Regions from separate parts of the Luteibacter sp. W1I16 genome, predicted to be linked through region 2. Evidence: predicted binding sites of a transcription regulator. Region 2 holds the regulator's gene; the other holds the start of a gene.
The links. Region 2 encodes FliA, which starts transcription of late flagellar genes. Its sites were predicted from a motif close to TAAAGTTTNNCNNNCNNNGGCCGATAA; they were not measured.
Positions count from the first base shown of each region.

Region 1: a site for FliA is predicted at 1,598-1,624, ahead of QFZ41_RS18550 (methyl-accepting chemotaxis protein). Genes of this name have one in related genera too.

Region 1 is NZ_JBNDJJ010000001.1:4,220,200-4,224,023, reverse strand. Features, by position in the region: gene QFZ41_RS18555 (MHYT domain-containing protein) at 1-310, opposite strand, end outside; gene QFZ41_RS18550 (methyl-accepting chemotaxis protein) at 330-1,565, opposite strand; gene QFZ41_RS18545 (class I SAM-dependent methyltransferase) at 1,684-2,736, opposite strand; gene QFZ41_RS18540 (AraC family transcriptional regulator N-terminal domain-containing protein) at 3,061-3,824, opposite strand, start outside.
Region 2 is NZ_JBNDJJ010000001.1:1,066,786-1,070,609, reverse strand. Features, by position in the region: gene flhF (flagellar biosynthesis protein FlhF) at 1-141, shown strand, start outside; gene QFZ41_RS04755 (MinD/ParA family ATP-binding protein) at 201-1,076, shown strand; gene QFZ41_RS04750 (RNA polymerase sigma factor FliA) at 1,073-1,804, shown strand; gene cheY (chemotaxis response regulator CheY) at 1,836-2,237, shown strand; gene QFZ41_RS04740 (protein phosphatase CheZ) at 2,248-2,889, shown strand; gene QFZ41_RS04735 (chemotaxis protein CheA) at 2,897-3,824, shown strand, end outside.

The DNA of each region.
Region 1 (3,824 bases), 3.2 Mb from region 2:
TCACCAGGCGCACGCCGTCGCGGATCACGTAGAAACCGATCGCGCTTACCACGACCGCGACCAGCCACGACGCCACGGTGATCGGCAGGTCGAACGTGACCGGCACGCCGAGCGTCAGCGCGGCCATACCCATGAAATGCATGGCCCACACACCGGTACCGAACGCGAAGGCGCCGGCGACGACCCAGCGCAACTTCTCCGCTGGGGCGGCCGCACGCACGCGGGCCGTCATTTCTATCCCGCAGTACCCGGTGAGGGTCGCGATGACGAAGGAGTACGCCACCATCACCATGTCGTAGTGCTGTTCCATGCGAATTCCTATGTGATGGTCAGGCGCGTGCGAAAGTGAAGAAGGCGACGTTATCGGCCAGGCCGTCGGCCTGCTCCAGCATGTGCCGGCTCGCGGAGCTTGCCTGTCGCAGCAGCGACTCGTGGGCCTGCATGGCCTGGTCGATCTGGTTGAGGGCCACGCTGGCCTTGCCGACGCCGTCGGATTGCTGGGCACTGGCACGGGCGATGTGGCCGACCACATCGGTCAGTTCGCGCACGCTGTGGACGATCCTGGCGAGCGTGTCGCCAGAACTTCCCGCCAGCTGCGCACCATCGCTCACCTTGTCGCGACTGTCGGCGATCAACTGCTTGATCTCACCCGCCGCCGCGGTACAGCGTTGGGCAAGGTTGCGTACCTCGCCAGCGACCACGGCGAAACCTCGCCCGTGCTCGCCCGCGCGGGCGGCCTCCACGGCTGCGTTCAGGGCGAGCAGCCGGGTCTGGAAAGCGATGGCATCGATGAGGCCCACGATGTCGGCGATGCGGTCGCTGGAATCGCCGATCGCACTCATCGCCTGCTGCATCTGAGCGACGACGTCACCGCCGTCCTCCGCGCATTTACGCGCTTCCGCAGCCAGCCGGTCGGCGTGGCGGGCGTGCTCCGCGGTCTGCACCACCAGCGTGGACACCGTCTCCATGCCCGCGGCCGTTTCGCGCAGGCCAGCGGCGTCCTCTATCAACTGGCGCGCCAACACCTCGTTGTCCGACACCATCTGCACCGCCGCGACATTCACCGCGCCGGCGCCATCGCGCACCTTGCGGATCACACCTGCGAGGCGATCGTCCATGTCTCGGAAGGCCGCGCGGAGTTCACCGATTTCGTCGGAATAAAGGGCGGGAATGCGATTGTCCAGGCGCCCGTCGGCGACCGTGCGCGCCAGTGCCAGTGCGTCCCGGATGCGCACGGTGACCGAGCGGACGAAGATGCCGTCGAAGATCACGGAAAGCAGGAGTCCCGCCAGCACGGTGCCGAGTTCCGCGTTGCGGATATCGCGTCCTTCCGTGGCCTGCTCCCGGGCCAGCGCGTCGAGCGATTGCCTCGCCGCCGCAAGCGATGCACCGGCATGTTCCGCTTCGAGCTTGGACAGCAGCTCGCTGGCGTGCTGATAGACCTCTCCGGTATTGGCGTTGGCCCGGTCGATGCCGTAGAGGCCGACCAGGCCAGTCACCACCAGGAACGTCAGTACCAGTCCAAGCCGCAATCCCATGCGGACCTTGATCGTGTAGCGAGCCATCGGAGCTCCCCCGCTCGTTGAGACTTCGGTCGTTATCGGCCGGCGGGGGACGGACTTTAGGCTCGATTTCGCATTTATTTATACAAGCATCCACACGTGCCGATTTCGCATATGGAACTCACGGCCGCGCTTCCAGCACGATATTGAACGGTGTTTCCGCAGCGCGACGGAATCGACGAAAGCCGCCCGCTTCCACGATCACTTTGCGCAAACGCGCCTCGCCTGCCTGGGCACCCAGCGCCGGGCCCTGCTTTGCGAGCGAGACAGGCACGCAGATCATCGACGATGCGGCGTAGTACACGCGCCCGACGGGATTGAGGTTGTCTGCCGTGCTGTCGCCTGCGAAAGGCTCCACGACCATGCACGTGCCGTCATCCTTCAATGCCCCTTTCGCGTGCCGGGCGGCTCCGTCGGGATCGGCCATGTCGTGCAGGCAATCGAAGAAAGTGATGAGGTCGAAGTCGCGACCTTGATAGCCCGAGGCGTCGGCTTGCTCGAACGATGCGTTGACGATACCGGCTTCCTTCGCGCGTTCGCGAGCGACATCGATCGATGGAGAGTGATAGTCGTAGCCCACGAACTGCGATGCGGGAAAGGCCTTCGCCATCAGCACCGTGCTCGCGCCGTGGCCACAACCGATGTCGGCGACCTTGCCACCCCGTCCCAGTTTGTCGACGACGCCTTCCAATGCCGGCAACCACGCGCCCAACAAGTGCGCGTGATACCCGCCACGGAAGAACCGTTCGACGCCATGGAACAGGCACGGATGGTGTTCGCCCCATTCCATGCCTTCGCCACTGCGGAAGTTGTCGCGCACGCGCGGGTAGGTGTGAAACAACGCCAGGGCGATTTCATAGGCGCCGGAAAGATCGACGGGGCCGGCGGGATCGGCCAGGCAGGCCGCCTGTTCTTCACTGAGATGGTACTTGCCCGATGCGGCGTCGTAATCGACATAGCCGCCAGCCGCCTGGTTGCCCAGCCATTCGCGCACGTAGCGCTCGTGGGTTCCGGTACGTGAGGCCAGTTCGCCAGGGGTCAACGAGTCGCTGGCGAGTGCCTTGTACAGGCCCAGCTCGTCACCAAGCAGGACGAGCACCGCGCTGAACGCGGCGCCAAGGTCACCGATCGCCTTGCCAAGGAAGGCATTGAGTTTTTCTTCGTTGATGGACATGGGTACGCGCTCCGAAGCCAGGGGAATCGGTGCGGCGATCTTCGACGGTTCCGGCCGGCCGCCAGGCCCGGAACCGGCGACGTCGTCCTGCCGGCGGCATGTCTCCGCCAGGGTCGGGGCGTGGTCGGCTTCGAGGGGTCACGTTCTGCCCGCCGCCGGTGAATGTGTCATCGGCGCATCGTTGGAGACGATGGCGGGCGTGGGGCATGGTGCTGAGAGTATGCGCCGATTCAGCACCCAATCAATGGGACATCTACGCGCTCTGTGCGTGCTCTTGCTGGAGGTTCTCGACCGTCTGGGTACTCTGTGCGATCCAACGTCGAGTCAGACAGATAGCGCTGCCGAGTTGGAATCCGCCCTATCCCGTTGCAACACCGCCTGCATCTGCTTCGCATCCCGCTTCGGCGGAATCCCGAACATCCTCGCGTATTCACGACTGAACTGCGAAGGGCTTTCGTACCCCACCTGGAAGCAGGCCGTCTCGACGTTGAAGGCGCTCGAGATCATCAGCCGCCGCGCCTCTAGCAGGCGGAGCTGCTTCTGGTACTGGAGCGGTGTCATCGAAGTCAGCGTCTTGAACTGGCGGTGGAAAGCGGAAGGGCTCATCTGCGCGATCGCGGCCAGTTCCTCTACCCGGATGCTCTCCGCGAAACGGCTTCGCAGCGCCTGCATGGCGTTGATCACGCGCTGCGACGGGCCATTCGCCAACGTGATCCTGGCGACCTCGCCACCGTGCGGACCCGTCAGCAGCCAATAGCAGATCTCGCGCATGATGACGGGGTGTAGCGTGGGAATCGCGTGTGGCGTATCGAGCAGACGAACCAGGCGCAGCGCGCAATCGGCCAACGGCCCCTGGAAGTCCGTGACGAAGACACCGCGGCCGGCTTCTCCGGCTGCCTTCGGCGGCGGGTCGAGTTCCTCCGCGACGCTACGAAGGATCGCGAGATCGAGTTCGAAGGCGAGGACGAGGCACGGTTCGCCCGGACTCGCTTCGACAACGCGGCCGATCGACGGTGTTTCCACGCCGATGACCAGCGCCTGCCCTGCCCGGTATTCGAGCCGGTTGCCGCCGAACATTCCCCACTTGG
Region 2 (3,824 bases):
CGCGTGCCCGAGGACATCGCCTCGGCCGACGCGCGCAAGCTGGTCTGCCTCGCGGCCCAGTTGCTCAAGCAGCGCAACGACGAACCGGACGACGCCCTGCTTGCCGAGCGCTTCGGCATCGCGGCGCCGGCCCTGGCCTGATCGCGCAACCACCCTTCCCGGCAACGCAACCGCAAACACTTACGGCAGTGACTTCCTTCATGAGCACACACGTCGATTCCACCCAGGCCGCCGGACTCAACTGGCTCGCCGACCGCCGACCCACCCGAAGCATCGCCGTCGCAGGCGGGAAGGGTGGCGTGGGCAAGACCACGGTGGCGGTCAATCTCGGCATGGCGCTCGCGATGGGCGGCCGTGACGTCGTCCTCCTCGACGCCGACCTCGCCATGGCGAACATCGACGTCCTGCTCGGCCTCCAGCCCACCCGCCACCTCGGGCACATGCTCGGGGGCGAGTGCGGCATCGAGGACCTGATCCTCCAGGCCGCCCACGGCCTGAAGGTGATCCCGGCCACGTCCGGCACGCGCCGCATGGCGCAGCTGCCGAACATCGAGCACGCGGCCGTGATCCGCGCCTTCGATGAGTACCCCCTGCCACCGGAATACCTGATCGTCGACACCGCCGCCGGGATTTCCGACAGCGTGTCGATGTTCGCCGCCGCCTCGGACGAGGTGGTGGTCGTGGTCTGCGACGAGCCCGCTTCCCTGACCGACGCCTATGCGCTGATCAAGGTCATGAGCCGCGAGTTCGACGTGAACCGTTTCCGCATCGTCGCCAACATGGTCCGGCATGCCCAGGAGGGCCGCCAGCTGTTCGAGAAGCTGTCACGGGTGACAAACCGCTTCCTCGACGTGTCCCTGGATTTCATGGGCATGGTTCCGCACGACGAGTACCTGCGCCAGGCCATCCGCCGCCAGTCGGCGGTGGTCGATGCCTGGCCGAGCAGCCGGTCGGCGGTCGGATTCAAGAATCTGGCCAGGTCGGTCGATACATGGGGTGAACCCGAACCCCGGGCACAGGGACGCATCGGCTTTTTCGCCGAACGGTCCCATCTGGGGGGAGGGCTGCCACTGTGAGCGTCGCGACCGAATATCTCGAGATCACGCGTATCCCGGCGGATCAATTAGTCAAGAACCACGCGCCGCTGGTGCGCCGGATCGCCTATCACCTGATGGGCCGGCTGCCGCCAAGCGTGGATGCGAACGACCTCATGCAGGCCGGGATGATCGGACTGCTGGAGGCGGCAAGGAATTACTCGCCGACTCGCGCGGCCAGCTTCGAAACCTATGCGGGCATCCGCATACGTGGCGCCATGCTGGACGAACTGCGCAAGACGGACTGGACCCCGCGCTCCGTCCACCGGAAGTTGCGCGAGGTCGCGGAGGTGACGAGGCAGATCGAGAACGAGACGGGTGGCGACGCCGAAGACGCGGAAGTGATGAAGCGACTGGGCATCGACGCCATGGAGTACAACCAGATCCTGGCCGACGCGGCGAGCGCGCGGTTGCTGAGCCTGACGGCGCCGGAAGGCGACGAAGGCTCCGCGATCGACGTCGCCGACCCGGACGCCTCGGGTCCGGATGGATTGTTCGAGCAGCAAGGCCTGCGTGACGCGCTGGCGCAGTCCATCGATGGATTGCCCGAGCGCGAGAAGCTGGTCATGTCGCTGTACTACGATGAAGAGCTCAACCTGAAGGAAATCGGTGCGGTGCTGGGAGTGAGCGAATCGCGGGTGTGCCAGATCCATGGCCAGGCCCTCATTCGACTCCGCGCACGCATGTCGGGTTGGAAAGACAAGCATTGACGAACGCGCGGTAGCAAGGCGGAGACGAGTTTTGGACAAGAACATGAAGATCCTCGTGGTGGACGATTTCTCCACCATGCGACGCATCGTGAGGAACCTCCTGGTGGAGTTGGGATTCACCAACACCCTCATCCAGGAGGCCGAGGACGGCAACGCGGCGTTGACGCTGCTGCGCGCGCAGCCGTTCGACCTCGTCGTGACCGACTGGAACATGCCGAACATGACAGGCATCGACCTGCTCCGGGCGATTCGCGCGGACGCAGCGCTGAAGGCCATGCCGGTGCTGATGGTCACGGCGGAGAACAACCGCGACCAGATCATCGCGGCGGCGCAGAGCGGCGTGAACGGCTATGTCGTCAAGCCGTTCACCGCGGTCACGCTGAAGGAAAAACTCGACAAGATCTTCGAACGACTCGCCGCGGCCGCGGGCTAAGGGAATCACGATGAACACCATGCTTTCCAGCGGCCACGACGTGGCTCCCGAACTGCGCGCGTTGCTCGACGCCGACGACAGCGTCTCTTTCGAGCAGGCGCTCGACCAATTGCTGCGCACCCGCGAACAGCACCTGTTCATGGCCCTGGGCCACCTCGCCCGCGACCTGCACGAGTCCGCTCGCCGTCTTGCCGCCGATATTTCGCACGATGGCGTGCCGGGCAACATGAGCGACGCGCGCAAGCACCTGCGCGATGTGCTCGAGATGAGTTCGCAAGCCGCGCATCGCACGCTCGATTTCAGCGAGAAGCTGCGTCCGCAAGCCCAGGCGCTGGCCCGTCAGGCCGACGAGGTGCTGGTGCTCGGTCACGCCGACCCTGCGTTCGCGACCCAGGCCACGGCACTGGCCGTGCGCGTGGGCGATTTCGCGCAGAGTTGCGACATCGGCTTCGGCGAGATGGTCGAAGCCCAGTCCTGGCAGGATCTCTCCGGCCAGCGCGTGGCCCAGGTCGAGGCCTTCATGGCCAAGGTGGAATCCTCGCTGGTGGAACTGGTGCGCCTCACGGGCTCGCTGGCGGGCGGCGCCGCGCCGGCCGCCGACAAGGTCAGCCAGGACGAGGTCGATCGCCTCCTCAGCGAATTCGGGTTCTGAGCGCCGTATGAGCGTGGAGCTGGACAACGAGCTGCTCAACGTCTTCCTGATCGAGGCGCGTGAACTGCTGGAGAGCCTGGGCGAACAGCTCGTGGATCTCGAAGCGTCGCCGAACGACATGGAGCTGTTGAACGCGGTCTTCCGCGCGTTCCACACCGTGAAGGGCGGTGCGGGCTTCCTCGGCCTCAACCCGATGGTCGAGCTCTGCCACCGGGGCGAGGACCTGCTCAACGAGGCACGCAACGGCTCGATCGTGCTCGACGCCGGTTTCATGGACGCGCTGCTGGAATCGCTCGACCTCCTCAACGACATGATGCGTGCCGCTGACGGCGGCCTGCCGATCGAACCTGCGCCGCGTTCACTGCTCGACCGCCTCTTGATTCCTGGCCGGGCGGTGTCCGCGCCGCCCGCCGCCTTGACCCTGCCGACCGCGCCGCCCGTGGCGGCACCCGCGCAGGCACGGCCGTACGATCCGATCGAAGATGAATTCGAAGCGATGCTCGATGCCGCGCGCAGCGATCGCGAACCGGCGACCGCGCCTTCGGGCACCATTTCCGATGACGAATTCGAGGCACTTCTCGATTCCCTCTATGGCACCGGCGCCCCTGGCGCCGACGCGACGGCCGATGCGTCTCCGTCCGTTCCGGGCGTGGCCGCGCCCGCCGCCGGTTCCGCACCGGTAGTAGCCGAGGTGCCTGCCGCCCCCGCCGATGGGAACGCGATCAGCGACGACGAGTTCGAAGCCCTGCTCGACAACCTCCATGGCACGGCCGCCCCTGGCGCCGCGAGTGGTTCCGCCGTGGCGACGGCCGCGGCGCCGCCCGCACCGGTCGCGCCGTCCGCGGCTCCGGCCGCCGCCTCGTCCGAGCCTGTCCCGGCAGGTCCCGCGACGCGGGCGGCCGTGAAGGCCGCTCCGGCTGCCGCGGAGAAACGCG